Regions from separate parts of the Kitasatospora sp. MAP12-44 genome, predicted to be linked through region 3. Evidence: riboswitches for the same ligand, from Rfam matches in the RefSeq annotation. Region 3 holds a riboswitch; each other region holds the start of a gene.

Region 1 (5,823 bases), 7.3 Mb from region 3:
CAACCGGGCGGTGGCGTACCGCATCCACCTGGACGTTTCCCGTGAGCGGTGGTATCTCGACGCGGCCTGGACCCGGCCGGTCGTCCGCACCGTCCCGCTGGCCACCGCCCGCGCCGCTGGCATGGTCGCCGTGGACACGAACGCCGACCACTTCGCGGCCTGGCACCTGAACCGCGACGGCAACCCCGTCGGCGACCCCCACCGCTTCCCCTACGACCTGTCCGGGTCGGCCTCTCATCGCGACGCCCAGATCCGCCACGCCATCACCCGCCTCCTCCACTGGGCCAAGCGCTGCGGCGTCGACGCCATCGGCTTGGAGAACCTCGACTTCGGCGACGAGAAGACCCGCGAGAAGCACGGCCGCAAGAAGCGCTTTCGCCAGCTCATCTCCGGCATCCCCACCGGGAGGCTCAAGGCACGCCTCGTGTCCATGGCTGCCGAGATGGACCTGTCCATCGTCGCCGCGGACCCGGCTTATACCTCCCAATGGGGTGCGCAGCACTGGCAGAAGCCCATGGCCGCCCCGCACCGCAAGACCACCCGACACGATGCCGCGAGCATCGCGATCGGCAGGCGCGCCCTCGGACACCCTCCCCCAGCCTTCGGCCGGGGGTGCCCCCTTCGGCGACGGACGCAACCGCCCCGTGCACACCAGAGCGATGTGCACGGGCATCGGAGCGTCCAGGTCGAACCAGGTGCCCGGGGGCGTGAGGAAACCCGCCACCCAGCCACGGACCGTGCACACGATGCACCCGCCCGAGCAGGGACAACGAGAACGCGGGCGACCAGTCGGGCATCCACCACCGTTCGGGATGCACGCAGTGACCAGCAGTGGGCCAACGACCCACTCCTGCCTACTTAATTGGAACGGTAGTACAGGGTCATCTCTGCCTCCGTACGGGTGCGTGGGTTCGGGGGGCGTTCAGTTGCTGCCGTGCCAGCCGGCTTCGATGCGGTGGCTGCCGTCGGGGCCGGTGACGGTGCGCCAGTGGGCGTGCAGCTGAACCGCCTTGCGGGCAGGGGCGGTTGTGCGCTCGGGAGCGGGGGTGTCGAGGAGGCGGAGGATGCTGTGGTCGAGGGGGTTGTCGCTGATCCTGCGCGGGAAGGCGGTCAGGAAGGCGCGCAGGCCGCCCCGGGCATGGGTGGCGGGGAACGGGCTGCGGGACTGGAACGCGGCGAAAACGGACATGGGAACGTCACCTCCGGGGAGCGGCGTGCGGTTGGGGTGCGCGGGAGGGTCAGGGCGCGGGTTCGAGGAACTCCAGCAGGTTGCCGACCGGGTCCTGGCTGTAGAAGCGGCGGCTCGGAGGGAGGGAGTCGTCCCAGACGACCGGGGCTCCGTGTGCGGCGACGCGTTCGGCGAGGGTGTCGATGCCGCTGACGCGCAGTCCCGGGTGGGCTTTGGTGGTAGGGCGGAAGTGGTCCTCGATGCCGAGGAAGAGCTGGACGCGGCCGTCGTCGGCGGCGAACCAACAGCCACCGCGGCTGGAGAGTTGGGGCGGCTTGGGGATTTCGGTCATGCCGAGTGCGCCGGTGTAGAAGGCACGCAGCGCGTCCTCGCTGCCGGGGGGCGCGGTGAGCTGGACGTGATCGAGTGAGACGAGCACGGGAGTGTCGCCTTTCGGGTCGAAGGGCTGGTGGGCCAGGCCTGCGGTGGTGGTTGCGGCTCAGAGACTCAGCGGCGCGGGGGCATGGTGCCCGGGCCGTCCGGGCCTGAGCTCTCGGCCTGCTTGGCGATGCCGGCGGTGGCTGACGCGGGCAGGTCGAGATGCTGGGCAAGCCACTCGGGGCGGTGGCCCTGGAGGGCCAGCAGGTAGGCGGCGTGCACCCGGGCGTCGTAGGCGACGTCGGGTGAGGTGGTGGCTGCGAAGTCGCGGGCGTCCATGAGGTAGAGCCGGGAGATCCCGTCGTGCAGGGTCAGGCGGAGGCAGCCGCGGGCCGTGGGCGCGGGTGCTCGGTCGGCTTGCGACGCTGCCGGCGTCGGCTGTGCGGTGGTGTGCCGCGCGGGGAGTGCGTCTCTACGGCGGATCGTCCGCAGCAGCCGGGAGAGGCCCAAGCCGGTGTTGGTGGTCTCGCGCGTCGTGGTGCGCGGCCGCCGAGCGGTCTGGTTGAACGTCAGGCTGGTGATGGTGAACCCCCTGGAGTGCCAAGGCTGTTGCCACGGCTGTTGGGAGGCACGCGCAGCGTTCGGACGCCCCGGTCGACTCGGTTGGGACCGTCCGAGTCGAGGTGGGGCGAACCGCGGGCATGGCGCAGAGGCCGACCGTGTGGGAACGGGTCAGCGCGTGCCGGAGTGAAGCGAGGACAAGCGGACGGGGGGCCGTTTGTGGCCCGGACTACTGCAACTCGAATCCATGTCTCTCGCCTCCTTCCGGCCGGGACGCACAGCGGTGCGCCGAATCGACACGGCAAGGAGCGGACCGGCCCGAATGGCCGGCTCACCCCAACTCGTCAGAGCTTTGGCACGTCACGGCGTGATCCCTGCTGCCTCAGCGAGCGGGAAGCCACTTGGGATCAACCCTTAGGTCGGGAAGATCTGTCCTGATCCGGAGCGTCTCTCGACGGGTGGGATCAGTGGCCTGTGTCCATGACGACGCCTCACCGAACGAGGTGCCTTCTTAAAACCCACATCGACTATAGACCGCCGATCGGGTTGCGCAACCCCCGCGCAGGTCGATCCTGACACTTCTCTGACAGTCGGGTGCCCTTCCGGGCGCCGCGGATTCCGGCCTGGTCAGAAGCCTGATCGTGTCAGTTGCCCAGGCCTCGCAGCTGCGAAAAGAAGGTGAAAGGGCGGACTTGACAGGCAGTCAACGAGGAGGGCCATACTGTGCGACGTGACACCTCGTTCGGTGAGGCGTCTGCACGGATACAGGCCACTGACCCGACGACGTCGAGAGACGCCCAGGGTCAGGACAGGTCTCCTCGGATTAAGGGGTGACCCCAAGTGGCTTCCCGCTCGCGCAAGTTGCGGGCGGGATCACGCCGTGCAGTGTCGAAACTCTTACGTGAGGGGTGTCCGCCAAGAGCAGCCCGTGGCCGAGCCTGGTCCTGTGCTGCCCGGGGGCCCCGGCTGCCCGCCGGGGGTCGGTCCGGCCTGCTCGCACGTCCTTCACCTTCACCCGTAGCCGTCCCGGACCCGCTCCGCGGACGCCGCGGGTGCGGATGCGGGTGCGGGTGCGGTTCACGCTGCGCTCAAGGCTGCTGCCACCACCTGCCCCGGCCCCGACCCTTCGACGTGCCCGAGTACGGGCGTGTCTTCAGCCTGCCTGCAGGCATTTCGCAGGAGGAGATTCGACATGGCCTTCAACAGCACCCGTTCCGCCCCAGGGCACGGCCCCGATGACCCGGTGGCCGGCGCCCCGGCCACCTCGGCGGTGATGGACAGCGCGCACGTCGGCGACATCGTCGGCGCGCTGGGCACGATCAAGGCCACGCCCGGTTGATCTTCGAGCGCTTCGGCAGGTTCTGGGGCGCCTTCTCCGTCGGTGACCTGTTCCTGGTCAACTCCCTCACCATCGTCACCGAGTTCATCGGCGTCGCACTCGCACTCAACTACTTCGGCATCCCCAAGTACGTCTCGGTGCCACTGGCTGCGGTCCTGCTCTTCGCCGTCGTGGCCGGTGGGTCCTTCCGCCGCTGGGAGCGCTTCCTGTTCGCGCTGATCGCGCTGAACATCGTCATGCTCCCGATGGCCCTGATGTCGCACCCCAAGGTGGGCGAGACCGCGGCCGGTTTCGTCCCGCAGTTCCCCGGCGGCCTCAACTCCACGCTCCTGCTGATCATCGTCGCCATCGTCGGCACCACCGTCGCGCCCTGGCAGCTGTTCTTCCAGCAGTCCAACGTGGTCGACAAGCGCATCACCCCGCGCTGGATCCGCTACGAGCGCGCCGACCTGTGGATCGGCATCGCCGTCGTCATGATCGGCGGCGTCGCGATCATGGCCACCTCCGCGTTCGTCTTCAAGAACACCGACCTGTTCGGCCAGTTCGCCGACGCGGGAGCCGTCGCCGACGGCCTCAAGACCCACGGCAGCCACGCGCTGGGCTCGCTCTTCGCGATCGTCCTGCTCGACGCCGCGCTCGTCGGCGCCAACGCCGTCAGCCTCGCCACCACCTATACCCTCGGCGACACCCTCAAGAAGCGCCACTCCCTGCACTGGAAGCCTTCCGAAGCCCCGATCTTCTACGTCGGCTAGCCCATCCTGATCGGCATCTCGGCCACCATCATGCTCGTCTCCGACGCGCACCTGCAGGGCCTGATCACCCAGGGCGTCCAGGCGCTGGCCGGCGTCCTTCTCCCCTCCGCCACCGTCTTCCTGGTCCTGCTCTGCAACGACCGTGCGGTGCTGGGGCCTTGGGTCAACACCGTCAAGCAGAACATCGTCGCCGGCGTCATCGTCTGGGTGCTGGTCCTGCTCTCGCTGGCTCTGACCGCCGCGACCGTCTTCCCCGGCCTGACCACCGCCCAGCTGGAGACCGGCTTCGCCGTCGGCGCCGGCATCGGGCTGCTCGGCGGCACGTGCGTCGCCCTGCGCTCCCGCAGCTCCGCCAACGCGGCAGCCGAGGCGGCGTTCGCCGCAGTCGACCTGACCGATATCGACCTGACCAATATCGAGCGGCTCGACACCGCACCGCTGACGCGCGCCGAGCGCAAGGACCTGCTGGAGGCCGACCGGATGGCCTGGCGGACTCCGGCTCTCGAGACCCTGCCCAAGCCGCAGTTCTCCCCGCTGCGCAAGGCCGGCCTGCTCACCCTGCGCGGCTACCTGCTGATCGCCGTGATCCTGGTGATCGTCAAGGTCGTCCAGCTGTACACGGGCTGACCACGACGGCCTGACGTAACAGGCTTTGACGGTAACGGGCTTTTTTGACGGTAGCGGACTGGGGCGTGGCGGGCGTGAGGGGGCCGCCACGCCCCAGGCTCGTACTCGCTCCGCGTTGGGAGGCTATCCATGCCGACGACATCCGCTCGGCGCCCTTGCCCTGAACAGCGGGTGCTCGTCCTGGTGGGCTTCAACGGCAGCCCGCGAGGAGACCGGGCACTCGCCTACGCCGCCGGCCACGCCGCACGCACGGGAGCCGATCTGCTGCTCCTGGCCGCGGACGAGGACCCCGCACTGTGGCCCACCCACGTCCGGCGGCGCGATCAACGGGTCCAGGCACTGCTGCGACAGGCCGAAGCCGTACTCGCGGGACTGGACGTCCGGTGGCGGATGCAGATCAGCGATGCCGCTCCGAGCGCGGCCCTGCGCGACTGCGCGCGCCGGTGCCACGCCGACCTGATCGTCGTCGGCGCCTCCACGGCCCGCTGGCGTCGCCTGCTCTCCCACCGGGTGGGCGCCGCGCTCGCCCGCGATGCCCCGGCGCCGATCCTCGTCGTGCCCTGATCGGCAGATCTCAAGCACGGTGCCATCCGGTCGGCTTGACAGAGTGTCATGGATGGCCGACAGTAACTAATGTAAATGGATGTCATTTTCGTTAGGAGTTCGAGCGCCGTGAAGGTTGCGTTCGTGGGGAAGGGCGGCAGCGGCAAGACCACGCTCTCCGCGCTGTTCGCCCGCAGGTTGGCCGCCGACGGCGGGACCGTGGTGGCGGTGGACGCCGACATCAACCAGCATCTCGGGGTCGCCCTGGGGCTGGACGAAGACGAGGCCGCGCGGTTGCCGGGCATGGGCGGCCGCCTCACCGAGATCAAGGAGTACCTGCGCGGCACCAATCCGCTGATCCGGTCGGTCGCTGCCATGGTCAAGACGACGCCGCCCGGTCGCGGCTCGCGCCTCCTGCGGCCCGGCGGCGGCGATCCGATCCACCGGGAGCTGGC
Region 2 (5,823 bases), 3.3 Mb from region 3:
ATATCCAGACGAGTGTGATCTCGCGTGCCCCTGTTCGATCCCGCAAGGAATGATCCCGCAAGGAATGGAGAAGACCATGAAGGACTTCCGCAGGGCCCTCGTACTGACCTGCGCGGCCGGTGCACTCGTCCTGGGCGGCGCCGGCGCGGCCAGCGCCGACGCGACCGCCAACGGTGCGGCGATCGGCTCGCCCGGCATTCTGTCGGGCAACGTGATCCAGATCCCGATCCACATCCCGATCAACATCTGCGGCAACAGCATCAACCTGGTGGGCATCGCCAACCCGGCGTTCGGGAACACCTGCGTCAACAGCTGACCCGCATCGCCGCGGCCGCTCCCGCCCCCACCGGGGCGGGAGCGGCCGCCGTCGTTGATCAGCCTCTCCCGCGTCCACCGGCCAGCCGCGGATCCCCAACCGGTGGCCACTGCGCCGGCGTCGGCAGCGCCAGCCGCAGCCCATCGGGCTCGGCCCCGCGCAGCGCCAGCGAGGACGCCAGCTGCTCGGGGAAGTCGCGCAGGCCGAGCAGGGCGGCCACCAGCAGCGCGGTGCTGCGGTGCCACTGGGCGGAGCGCTGCAGCATGCCGTGCCCGGCCCCGGTCACCTCGATCGCGGCCACCGCGGCGCCGGCCGCCCGGGCCCGGGCGGCGAACGCGCGGGTCAGGGCCGGGTCGGTCACCTTGTCGCGGTCGCCGTGCAGCGCCACCAGGCTGCGGCCGGCCAGCTGCTCGCACGGGTCCTCGGGCGGACACCACGGCGCGAGCGCGACGAGCCCGCTCACGCTGGGGTGGCCGGCCGCCCGCAGAGCGGCCCGGCCACCCATCGAGTGCCCGACCAGCACCACCGGAACCGGACCGAAGTCCGCCGCCACCGCGTCCAGCGCCGCCAGCACGTCCTGCGCGGCGTGCGCCCGCTCACCGTTCCAGCCCCGGTAGCGGTAGCGCACCAGGCCCACCGCGACCGCGCCGCCGGCCGTCTCCCGCTCCAGCGAGCGGACGAACCCGCGCATCCGCACCACCGCCAGGTGCCAGGGCCGGGCCGGCGCGGTGCTCTCCACCTGCCCGCCGTGCAGCACCAGCACCACCGCCCGCGGCTCGCCCGGCCGTACCCGCCACGCCACCGCGCCCGTCATCGCCGACCACTCCGTTCGTCCGTCGCGGACCCCTGCGGGCCCGCTGCGCCGAAGGGTACGCCGTCCGATCGCGTCCGATCGGGATGAAGAAATCTTCAAGTGACGACTGCTAGTCAACAGATCTGACGCAGATGGACAGGAGAGTCGATCAATACCGGTCAACAGACCGGCAGACACCGGCCATCTCCCTACCCTCGTGTCATCGATCCGATCAGCCAGGAGGTCCACATGTCCGGCATCGAGAACGCCCTCAAGGACGCCATGACCATCCAGGGCGCCCTGGGGGTCGCGCTGGTGGACGTCGGCAGCGGGATGGCCCTGGGCACGCTGGGACACGCGGCCGACCTGGACCTCGCGCTCGCCGCCGCCGGGAGCACCGACGTGGTCCGCGCCACCCTGCGCGCCGTCGAGCTGCAGGGCCGGGCGGGGGAGGCGATGGAGGACATCCTCAGCACCCTCACCCACCAGTACCACCTGGTCCGGCCGCTCACCAGCGCCGGCAGCCAGAACCTCTTCCTCTACCTGGTGCTGGACCGCGCCCGGGCCAACCTCGCGCTGGCCAGGCACCAGGTCCATCGGATCGAGAGCGAGCTGATGGTCTGAGGCCGCGGCAGGGCGAACCGACCGGCAGTTGAAGAATTCTTCAACTCCGGAGATGCTGGAGCGGTGACCGGAATGTTCGACGAAGAGCTGCGCACCCAGCTGGCCCAGGCCCGAGCCAGCCTGGCGAAGGCGCGCGCCGACGGCGACCTGGACGGCGTCCAGGCCTACGAGGGCCGAATCGCCGGACTGCTGCGGACCGCCGCCAAGAACGGCATCGCCCTCCCGCACACCCCCGAAGAGGAACGCGGAGAGGACTGACCCGTGCCCGTCCCGCCCTACCAGGCCAAGGCGGAGTTCTTCCGCACGCTCGGCCACCCCGTCCGGATCCGCGTGCTCGAACTGCTCCAGGACGGACCGCGACCGGTGCGCGAGCTGCTCACCGAGATAGACGTCGAGGCCTCCAGCCTCTCCCAGCAGCTCGCTGTGCTGCGCCGCACCCAGCTGGTGAGCGCGACCCGGGACGGCAACACCGTGGTGTACGCGCTGAGCACCCCCGACGTCGCCGAGCTGCTGCGCGCCGCGCGGCGGATCCTCACCGACCTGATCACCGATCAGGGACCGTTGCCGGACCAGCTGAACAGGACCGCCGCCCGATGAGCGATGCCCAGCCCGCCGCCAACCCGCAGGCGACCAAGGACGAGAAGAGCAAGCGCAAGGCGATGCTGGTGCGCGCGTTGATCTACATCGCCGCAACGCACGTCTGGGCGGCATTCCTGATCCTGCTCTTCACTCTCGGCAAGCACTGACCCCCCCTCAAAGTAAAGATTCCATAAATACGTAGAACCCGATCTGACACAGGGTCTACGCTTAGTGAGGTTTCAAGAGGGCACCTCGTTCGGTGAGGCGTCTTCACGGACACAGGCCACTGATCCCACCCGTCGAGAGACGCTCCGGATCAGGACAGATCTTCCCGACCTAAGGGTTGATCCCAAGTGGCTTCCCGCCCCAGAGGGGGGATCACGCCGTGGAGTGCCAAAGCTCTGACGAGTTGGGGTGTACCGGTCCTGCGGACCGGTCCGCTCCTTGCCGTGTCGATATCGCGCACTCGATGCGCACCGACCGGGAGGAGGCGAGAGACATGGATGCGAGTTGCAGTAGTCCGGGCCATAAACGGCCCCCCGCCCGCCTGTCCTCGCTTTTCTCCGGCACGCGGTAACCACCTCCCCTGCGCGCATTCCTGACGCGTCATCCATTCCCGCACGGCCGATCGCCGTGACGGGTCGCCATGCCGCGCGCCCGTAGGGCTGATAGCTGCCGCGTGCCCCCCGACCGCCCTGACCGGGCACCTGGGAGGCACGTCATGACCGACACGACCCTGACCACCAGCGCGCCGACGCGCGCCGCCGTTCTCGACGACGCGCACGTGGGTGACATCCGCGGTGCGCTGGGCAGCATCCGGCTGGACGACACCGCGCCGCGCACCGGACTGTCCGCGAAGCTGAAGACCCTGCTGGCGATCATGGGCCCGGGCCTGATCGTGATGGTCGGCGACAACGACGCCGGCGCCTTCGCCACCTACGGCCAGGCCGGCCAGAACTACGGCACCCACCTGCTGTGGACCCTGCTGCTGCTGGTCCCCGTCCTCTACGTCAACCAGGAGATGGTGCTGCGCCTGGGCGCGGTCACCGGGGTCGGCCACGCCCGGCTCATCCTGGAGCGCTTCGGCAAGTTCTGGGGCGCCTTCTCGGTCATCGACCTCTTCCTGCTCAACGCCCTCACCCTGGTCACCGAGTTCATCGGCATCACGCTGGCCGCCGGCTACCTGGGCCTGCCCAAGACCGCCGCCGTCGTGCTGGCCGCCGCGATCATCATCGCCTCCGCCTTCACCGGCTCCTTCCAGCGCTTCGAGCGGATCGCCATCGCACTCTGCGCGGGCTCGCTGCTGCTGATCCCCATCTACTTCCTGGTCCACCCGAAGACCTCGCAGATGGCCCACGACTTCGTGGTGCCGAACATGCCCGGCGGCACCGGCTCGCTGGCCACCGTGATGCTGCTGATCATCGGCATCGTCGGCACCACCGTCGCCCCCTGGCAGCTCTTCTTCCAGCAGTCGTACGTCATCGACAAGCGGATCACCCCGCGCTTCATGAAGTACGAGAAGGCCGACCTGTGGATCGGCATCCTGATCGTGGTGATCGGCGCGGCCGCCCTGATGGGTGCCTCGGCCACCGCCTTCGCCGGCACCGCCGCCCAGGGCAACTTCACCGACGCCGCCGGAGTCGCCCACGGCATCGCCGCCCACGCCGGCAAGGTCGCCGGCGTGCTGTTCGCGATCGCTCTGCTGGACGCCTCGATCATCGGCGCCTTCGCCGTCTCGCTCTCCACCGCCTACGCCATCGGCGACGTCTTCGGCATCAAGCACTCGCTGCACCGCGGCGTCGCCGGCGCCAAGGGCTTCTACGCCGTCTACGCCGCGCTGGTCGTCCTGGCCGCCACCGTCGTCCTGATCCCCGGTTCGCCGCTGGGCCTGCTCACCGAGGGCGTCCAGACCCTGGCCGGCGTCCTGCTGCCGTCCGCCTCGGTCTTCCTGCTGCTGCTCTGCAATGACAAGCAGGTCCTCGGCCCGTGGGTCAACGGCCCCAAGACCAACGCCTTCACCTCGGCCGTCGTCGGCGTCCTGGTCACCCTCTCGGTGATCCTGACCGCCTCCGTCCTCTTCCCCCACATCACCGCCGCGACGATCCTGCAGATCATGGCCGGCTGCGGCGTCGCCGGGGTGCTGGCCACCGGCTACTCCTTCACCCGCAAGCGCACCGCCACCAACGAGGACCCCATCGATCGCACCGGCCGCGACGAGTGGCGGATGCCCCCGCTGGAGACCCTCACCAGGACCACCGTCTCCACCGGCTACAAGATCGGCATGGGCGCCCTGCGCGGCTACCTGTTCGTCGCGATGATCCTCGTCGTCATCAAGATCATCACCCTCGCCCTCAACGGCTGAGCATCGAACACAGAAGGCCGGTCGGACCGAGAGCATCGGTCCGACCGGCCTTGCGCCCGCTTCGGCGGGAGCGCGATCCCAGTGGGAACGCAAAAGGAACGGGCCCCATCCTCGCGACCTGAGTCACTTGGATGGAGCCCGTTCCGCACTGTGCGCGAGGGGGGAGTTGAACCCCCACGCCCTTTCGGGCACTGGAACCTGAATCCAGCGCGTCTGCCTATTCCGCCACCCGCGCATGGGTGATGTCGTAGATGCTAACCGATCGTCCGGATGATTTCGAATCGGTTTGGACCCGCTTCTCGATCTTCCGTCCGGCTTCGGCTCCCTCTCGGTCGCCCCTTCCGACATGAGAAACATTAGCACGCTCCACGGGGAACCTACGAATCCCTTCCCCCAGCCGACCTGCACAGCTCTCCGGGGGCCGCCACTCGAACGACTCGGCGCCGGGGCGGCCCAGGGGTGAGGGCCCCGCCCAAGGGGTACTCCTTGGCCACCGGGCGCACCCGTACGAAGGGGTGTGCGCAAGCCCACCCCCGGGCTCGGCCCGGCCGGGGAACCGTACAGATGGCCCGCGCGTGGATACGATCAGTACGGAAGTACCGCAATCAAGCCCGAGCAGTACCTCGAGATCCCTTGGAAGGGGGTGCCCCGTGGGAGTCCTGAAGAAGTTCGAGCAGCGACTCGAGGGTCTCGTGAACGGCACCTTCGCCAAGGTGTTCAAGTCCGAGGTCCAACCCGTGGAGATCGCCGGAGCGCTGCAGCGCGAGTGCGACAACAACGCCACGATCTGGAACCGCGACCGCACCGTGGTGCCCAACGACTTCATCGTCGAGCTCAGCCCGCACGACTACGAGCGGCTCAGCCCGTACGCGGGCCAGCTCGGCCAGGAGCTGTCGGGCATGGTCCTGGAGTACGCGGAGGCCCAGCGCTACGGCTTCCTCGGCCCGCTCCAGGTCAACCTCGAACGCGCTGACGACCTGGACACCGGCCTGTACCGGGTGCGCAGCCGCACGCTGGCCACCGAGACCCCCGAGCCCCCGGCCCAGCCGCCGCAGGAGCGCCAGCCGCAGGCCGGCTACGGCCGCGGCCCGGTCACCGAGGCACCCGGCGCACCGTGGCAGCAGGGCGGCTCACCGACGTACGCGGGGG
Region 3 (5,823 bases):
CGGTGGCAGCGCACGGCCAGCGCGGCCGCGTCGGCGAGGTGGCGGGCGGTGTCGCCGTCCTGGCCGGTACGGGCGAGCAGGCCCAGCGGGTCCGCGCCGAGGTTGCCCGAGGCGGCGTCGGCCGGCACCTGGCGCTCGGCGTAGACGGCGAACAACTGGTCAGCGGCGGCGACGAATTCGGCGCCCGGGTCGAGGACGACGGGGGCCAGGTCGAGATAGACGCCCTGCAGTGCCTGCGGCAGCGCGGCGATCGGCAGGCCGGCCTCGCCGACGGTCAGCCAGAGCGAGGCGACGCCGTTCTCCAGGTCCGCGAGGATCGCCTCGTTGGCGCGCTTGGGGTCCGGCTGCGCGTGCTGCTGGCGCACGTCCCACCCGGCGACCGCCGAGCCCTGCGGCCGGCTGCCGCGCAGATACGGGGCGAAACCGGGGTAGCCGGGATCGCCGGCCGCGTCCTCGGCGGTGTACAGCGGACGGACGCGCAGCCCGTCCTCGACCTCGGTGGCGAGTGCCTCCTCGGCCAGTGCACCTTCGACGTTCTGCGTCAGACCTGACTTGCGCAGAACGCCTTCGACAAGCCGCTGCCATTGCTCACGGGTCGCATCCGGGAACTCGGCGGCCAGGGGGAGCCCTTCGGGCGGGACCGTCATGAGGGAAGGTTAGAGCTGACGGGCCCGTGACAGGAGATCAAACCGGTGTGACCTTTCCCTCTCTGCACTCCAGGAGCCCTGGAGTGCAGAGAGGGACGCGCTGCGGAGCACCCGTTCGGACGCCGGCAGGTGCGGTGACTCGGGTTGACGCCGTGGCAGTGAGCGGCAGGCAGGCAGTCAGCGGCCGACCGCGGCCAACTCCTCGCGCAGCGCCGCCAGCACCTCGGGTCCCGACTCCACGGTCAGGAAGAAGTGGCCGCCGGGGAACATCCGCAGCGAGCTGTCCGCCGTGGTGACGCCGGCCCAGAGCTCCAGGTCCTCCTTCGACATGGAGTCCTCAGTCCCGCCGAACACGGCGACCGGGCAGTCGAGTTGCTCGCCCTCGGTGCGCCTGAAGGTCGCGCAGATCCCGTAGTCCGCCCGCAGGGTGGGCAGCACCATCTCGACCAGCGCGGGAATCGCCAGCACCTCGGGCGGAGTGCCGCCCATCGTCCGCAGCTCCTGGACCAACCGGGCGTCCGACCACTGGGGGCGGTCGTGGCGCGGCTCGAACCGATCGGGCGCCGAGCAGCCGCTGACGACCAGCCGGGCCGGGGTGCGCCGCCCGGCGCGCCGGGCGGCCAGCGCGACGCCGTAGGAGATCATCGCGCCCATGCTGTGCCCGAACAGCACGTACGGCCGGTCAAGGAAGGGCTGGATCGCGGCGTACGCCTGGTCCACCGCCTCCTGGTAGTCGGTCAGGTGCGGCTCGGCGATCCGGGTCTCCCGCCCGGGCAGCTGGACCGCCAGCAGTTCGACGTCCGCGGGGAGGCTCGCCTGCCAGGTCCGGTACATCGTCGGGCCGCCGCCCGCGGGGTGGAAGCAGATCAGCCGCAGCCGGGCGCCGGGCCTGGGCTCCGGGTTGCGGATCCACGGCGTGCTGGCGGGAGCGGCGGCATGGTCGTGCGGGAACATCGGAGCAGCCCTTCATGCGGCGGGCCCCGGCCGGCGACCGGAGCGGGCTCGGGGTCGAGCTGCACAGGAATCTACGCTGCTGGGAGCGGCCGGTGCAGGGTGGGTGGCATCGTGCCCGCCCACCCTGCGCCGGTCGGTCTCAAGCGAGTGCGTCCTGTTCGAGGTCCTCCTCCAGGTGCCAGTGCAGGTCGCGGATGCCCGGCTCCAGCGAGAGCCGGGAGACCACCTGCTCCAGCGCCTGGGCCACATCGCCGCTGATCGCGACGGTGGCCCGGATGCTGGTGGCCTCGTCCGGACCGCGACGGGCCCGCAGGCCGGTCGGCGCCAATCCGGAGGCGGCGAGGGCCTGCAGCAGCAGCGCGCGGATATGCGACTCCGAGCGCCGCTCGCACTCCAGGTGCAGGGTGGCGCGGACGGCCTCGTCGGGGTCGCTGCCGGCCGCGGGGGCCCGGTCGAGCAGGTGGCCGGCCGGGCGCAGCACCAGGTGCACGGCCAGCACGGTGAGCGTGCCCAGCACGGCGAAGCCGAGCTTGCCGGAGGCGGCCAGCACCCCGACGGCGGCCGAGCACCACAGCGTGGCCGCGGTGTTCAGGCCGCGCACGCCGCCGCCGTCGCGCAGGATCACGCCACCGCCGAGGAAGCCGATCCCGGAGACCACATAGGAGGCGACCCGGGTGGGGCTGCTGCTGTCGGCGACGGCCTCGCTGTAGAGGACGAACAGGGTGGCGCCCGTCGCGACCAGCGCGTTGGTGCGCAGGCCCGCCATCCGGGCCCGCCACTGGCGTTCGACGCCGATCAGGGCGCCGCAGCCGACACCGGTGGCGAGCCGGATCAGGAAGTCGAGGGTGGTCAGGGTGTGCATGGGAGATCCCCTCTCATCGATCGACTGCCAGGTCGGTCAGCTGCTGAGCGCGAGGGTGACGAGCTTGAAGATGACCATGATCATGGCGACCAGGAGGTAGCCACGCAGGGCGCTCATGCCGACCTTGCGGGTGGCGGACATGGCGGGCTTGGTGAGGGTCTCCAGCGGGGGCATCCGCCAGCTGTCGCGGCCGGTGCGGTCGATGTCCTCCATGGTGGCGGTGCGCTTGCGGGTGAAGGCGTAGCCGGCGGCCAGGACGCCGACCACGCCGCAGCCGGCCATGATGTCGAGGATCGCGGCGGCGGTGATGTTCGGGAACAGCACGGAGGCGGTCAGGATGATGGAGAGGGTGACCAGGACGCCGACGACGAACGAGGTGAAGGCGTTGATCTTGGGGCCGTTGACCCAGGGGCCCAGCACCTGCTTGTCGTTGCAGAGCAGCAGCAGGAAGACCGAGGCGGAGGGCAGCAGCACACCGGCCAGCACCTGGACGCCCTGGGTGAGCAGGCCGAGCGGCGAGCCGGGGATCAGCACGATCGTGGCGGCGGCGGCGACCAGCGCGGCGTAGACGGCGTAGAAGCCCTTGGCGTTGCCGACGCCGCGGTGCAGCGAGTGCTTGATGCCGAAGACGTCGCCGATGGCGTAGGCGGTGGAGAGCGAGACGGCGAAGGCGCCGATGATCGAGGCGTCCAGCAGGGCGATCGCGAACAGCACGCCGACCAGCTTGCCCGCGTGGGCCTCCAGGCCCTTGGCCACGCCGGCCGCGTCGGTGAAGTGGCTGAAGCCGTCGGTGCCGGCGAAGGCCGCGGCCGAGGCGCCCATCAGGGCGGCCGCGCCGATGACGACGATGGCGATGCCGATCCAGAGGTCGACCTTCTCGTACTTCATGAAGCGCGGGGTGATCCGCTTGTCGATGACGTACGACTGCTGGAAGAAGAGCTGCCAGGGGGCGACGGTGGTGCCGACGATGCCGATGATCAGCAGCATCACGGTGGAGAGGGCTCCGGCGCCGCCGGGCATGTTCGGCACCACGAAGTCGTGGGCCATCTGCGAGGCCTTCGGGTGGACCAGGAAGTAGATCGGGATCAGCAGCAGCGAGCCCGCGCACAGCGCGATGGCGATCCGCTCGAAGCGGCGGAACGAGCCGGTAAAGGCGGAGGCGATGATGATCGCGGCGGCCAGCACCACCGAGGCGACCTTGGGCAGGCCCAGGTATCCGGTGGCCAGCGTGATGCCGATGAACTCGGTGACCAGCGTCAGCGCGTTGAGCAGGAACAGGTCGATGACGCTGAACGCGCCCCAGAACTTGCCGAAGCGCTCCAGGATGAGTCGGGCGTGGCCGACGCCGGTGACCGCGCCCAGGCGCAGCACCATCTCCTGGTTGAGGTAGAGCACGGGGACCAGCAGCAGCAGCGTCCACAGCAGGTGGGTGCCGTAGTTCTGGCCGGCCTGGCCATAGGTGGAGAAGGCGCCGGCGTCGTTGTCGCCGACCATCACGATCAGGCCCGGGCCGACGATGGCCAGCAGGGTCTTGAGCTTGGCGGACAGGCCGCGGCGCTCGCCGTGGTCGTCGAGCTTGATGGTGCCCATCGCGCCCTGGATGTCGCCGATGTGGGCGTCGTCCAGGACCGCGGCGCGCGGGGTGGTCGCGGTGGGGTCGAGCGTGGCGTTGGTCATGGCGGGTCTCTCCCGGGCCCCTCTCGGGGGCGGTGAGGGCACGCAGCAGCAATCCGCCCTGCGAACGCGCGGCCCGGGCTCGCCGCTACGACCAAAGGCCGTACGGTGCTGGGGACTTGGCGTGGTTACGCGCAGAGAAGGTGGTTACCGCGTGCCGGTGGACAGCGAGGACGGGCGGGTGCGGGGCCGTTTATGGCCCGGACTACTGCTGCTACTCGAATCCATGTCACTCGCCTCCTTCCGGTCGGTGCGCCTTCAACGGCGCGATATCGACGCGGCAAGGAGCGACCGGCACGCCGAAAACGGCCGGTACACCCCAACTCGTCAGAGCTTTGGCACTCCACGGCGTGATCCTGCCTTTGAGGCGGGAAGCCACTTGGGATCAACCCTTAGGTCGGGAAGATCTGTCCTGATCCGGAGCGTCTCTCGACGGGTGGGATCAGTGGCCTGTGTCCGTGAAGACGCCTCACCGAACGAGGTGCCTTGCAAAACCTCGACCAGCTTAAACCCTCCCCGCCCATACACTTGCCATATTTACCTATCCTTGACCTTTCTCTTGGGTGGCGCCGACGCCGCCCCCCGAGCCGCCTACGCCTCCCGATGACGCTCGAACAGCAGCTCACGGCCGTCCAGTTCGTCCCACTGCTCGCCGGCATCGACAAAGCCGAAGCCCGCGATCGTGGCCAGCGAGGCGGTGTTGTCGGGACTGATCGAGGCCCGCACCGTGCGCACCCCCGACTCGGCGGCCGCCCAGCGCAGCAGCTCGGCGAGGATCGCGCGGGCATAGCCCCGGCGGCGGTGGTCGGGCGCCACCGAGTAGCCGACCTCCACCATGCCCGCCGGGTCCGGCGGTCCGTGGAACCCGGCGTAGCCCACCACGACGCCGTCCGGCTCGGCCACCGCCGCCCGGGCGACCCAGCGGGCACTGCCCGGGTCACCGGCGATCTGGTCGAGCCTCAGCTGCCAGAGCCAGCGGGCGTCCTCGGTCAGGAAGAAGTCGGTGAGCGTCAGGCCGGCCCGGGCGCTCGCCTGCGCGAGATCGCCGTCCAGCAGCGCGGTCAGGACAGTGGGCGCGAGCTGGACGAGGCGCACGCACTTGGAGTCGCTCTGTTCTGTCACAGGCGGATGGTGCATCCAGCCACGCGGAGCTGTCCACCGGATTTCCGGGGCCACTCAGGCGAGACTCGGACGACGCTCAGACCAGGTCGACCCTGATCAGCCGCACCGCGGCCGCGGCCCGCTCGGCAGCCTCCTCCGCGCTGGCGCCCACCGCCAGGACGTAGCCCTGCCGGTCGTGCGACATCCGCAGCGGCGGGACGTCCTTGCCCACCGCGAGGCCGCTCTCCACCCGCAGCACGCCGGGGCTGCGCTCGGCCTGCGCCAGGCCGTGCACCGCACCGACCGTCCCGGCGCCGACGTCGAAGTACCGGATGGCGGCGCCGCCCTGGGCACCGCGCGGCGGCGGGCCGGCGAGCACGTGGTCGGGGAAGGCCCCGGCGAAGCCGGCCAGCACGGCGGCGAACATGTCCACCCCGGTGACCAGTTCGACCAGTTCGAAGATCCGGTCCCCGCCCGTCCTGGTGTGCGACTCGACGATGACCGGGCCGTCCGCGGTGACGATCACCTCGGTGTGCGAGGGGCCGTAGCGGTGCCCGATCGAGTCCAGGAAGTCGACGGTGGCCT

What was found. Region 3 has a riboswitch for magnesium ahead of P3T34_RS35395 (divalent metal cation transporter). Riboswitches for the same ligand answer to the same signal wherever they lie in the genome.
Region 1: it holds a riboswitch for magnesium, as region 3 does, so the genes downstream of both, P3T34_RS03210 (hypothetical protein) here and P3T34_RS35395 (divalent metal cation transporter) in region 3, are expected to answer to the same signal.
Region 2: it holds a riboswitch for magnesium, as region 3 does, so the genes downstream of both, P3T34_RS21030 (divalent metal cation transporter) here and P3T34_RS35395 (divalent metal cation transporter) in region 3, are expected to answer to the same signal.

What each region holds. Positions count from the first base shown of each region.
Region 1 covers NZ_JARZAE010000004.1:459,282-465,104, reverse strand. Annotated here, with positions in the region: gene P3T34_RS03225 (transposase) at 1-862, shown strand, start outside; gene P3T34_RS03220 (hypothetical protein) at 923-1,189, opposite strand; gene P3T34_RS03215 (VOC family protein) at 1,239-1,607, opposite strand; gene P3T34_RS03210 (hypothetical protein) at 1,676-2,056, opposite strand; M-box (ykoK) riboswitch at 2,436-2,617, opposite strand; M-box (ykoK) riboswitch at 2,838-3,022, shown strand; gene P3T34_RS03205 (hypothetical protein) at 3,300-3,446, shown strand; gene P3T34_RS03200 (divalent metal cation transporter) at 3,443-4,198, shown strand; gene P3T34_RS03195 (hypothetical protein) at 4,229-4,825, shown strand; gene P3T34_RS03190 (universal stress protein) at 4,955-5,389, shown strand; gene P3T34_RS03185 (ATP-binding protein) at 5,498-5,823, shown strand, end outside.
Region 2 covers NZ_JARZAE010000004.1:4,503,645-4,509,467, reverse strand. Annotated here, with positions in the region: gene P3T34_RS21060 (chaplin) at 65-316, shown strand; gene P3T34_RS21055 (alpha/beta fold hydrolase) at 375-1,130, opposite strand; gene P3T34_RS21050 (hypothetical protein) at 1,359-1,733, shown strand; gene P3T34_RS21045 (hypothetical protein) at 1,797-1,991, shown strand; gene P3T34_RS21040 (metalloregulator ArsR/SmtB family transcription factor) at 1,995-2,330, shown strand; gene P3T34_RS21035 (DUF6126 family protein) at 2,327-2,479, shown strand; M-box (ykoK) riboswitch at 2,557-2,733, shown strand; gene P3T34_RS21030 (divalent metal cation transporter) at 3,034-4,674, shown strand; tRNA gene P3T34_RS21025 (tRNA-Leu) at 4,826-4,909, opposite strand; gene P3T34_RS21020 (DUF3662 and FHA domain-containing protein) at 5,325-5,823, shown strand, end outside.
Region 3 covers NZ_JARZAE010000004.1:7,762,180-7,768,002, reverse strand. Annotated here, with positions in the region: gene mutA (methylmalonyl-CoA mutase small subunit) at 1-647, opposite strand, end outside; gene P3T34_RS35405 (alpha/beta fold hydrolase) at 825-1,601, opposite strand; gene P3T34_RS35400 (MgtC/SapB family protein) at 1,741-2,463, opposite strand; gene P3T34_RS35395 (divalent metal cation transporter) at 2,500-4,140, opposite strand; M-box (ykoK) riboswitch at 4,449-4,625, opposite strand; gene P3T34_RS35390 (GNAT family N-acetyltransferase) at 4,729-5,259, opposite strand; gene P3T34_RS35385 (ATP-grasp domain-containing protein) at 5,336-5,823, opposite strand, start outside.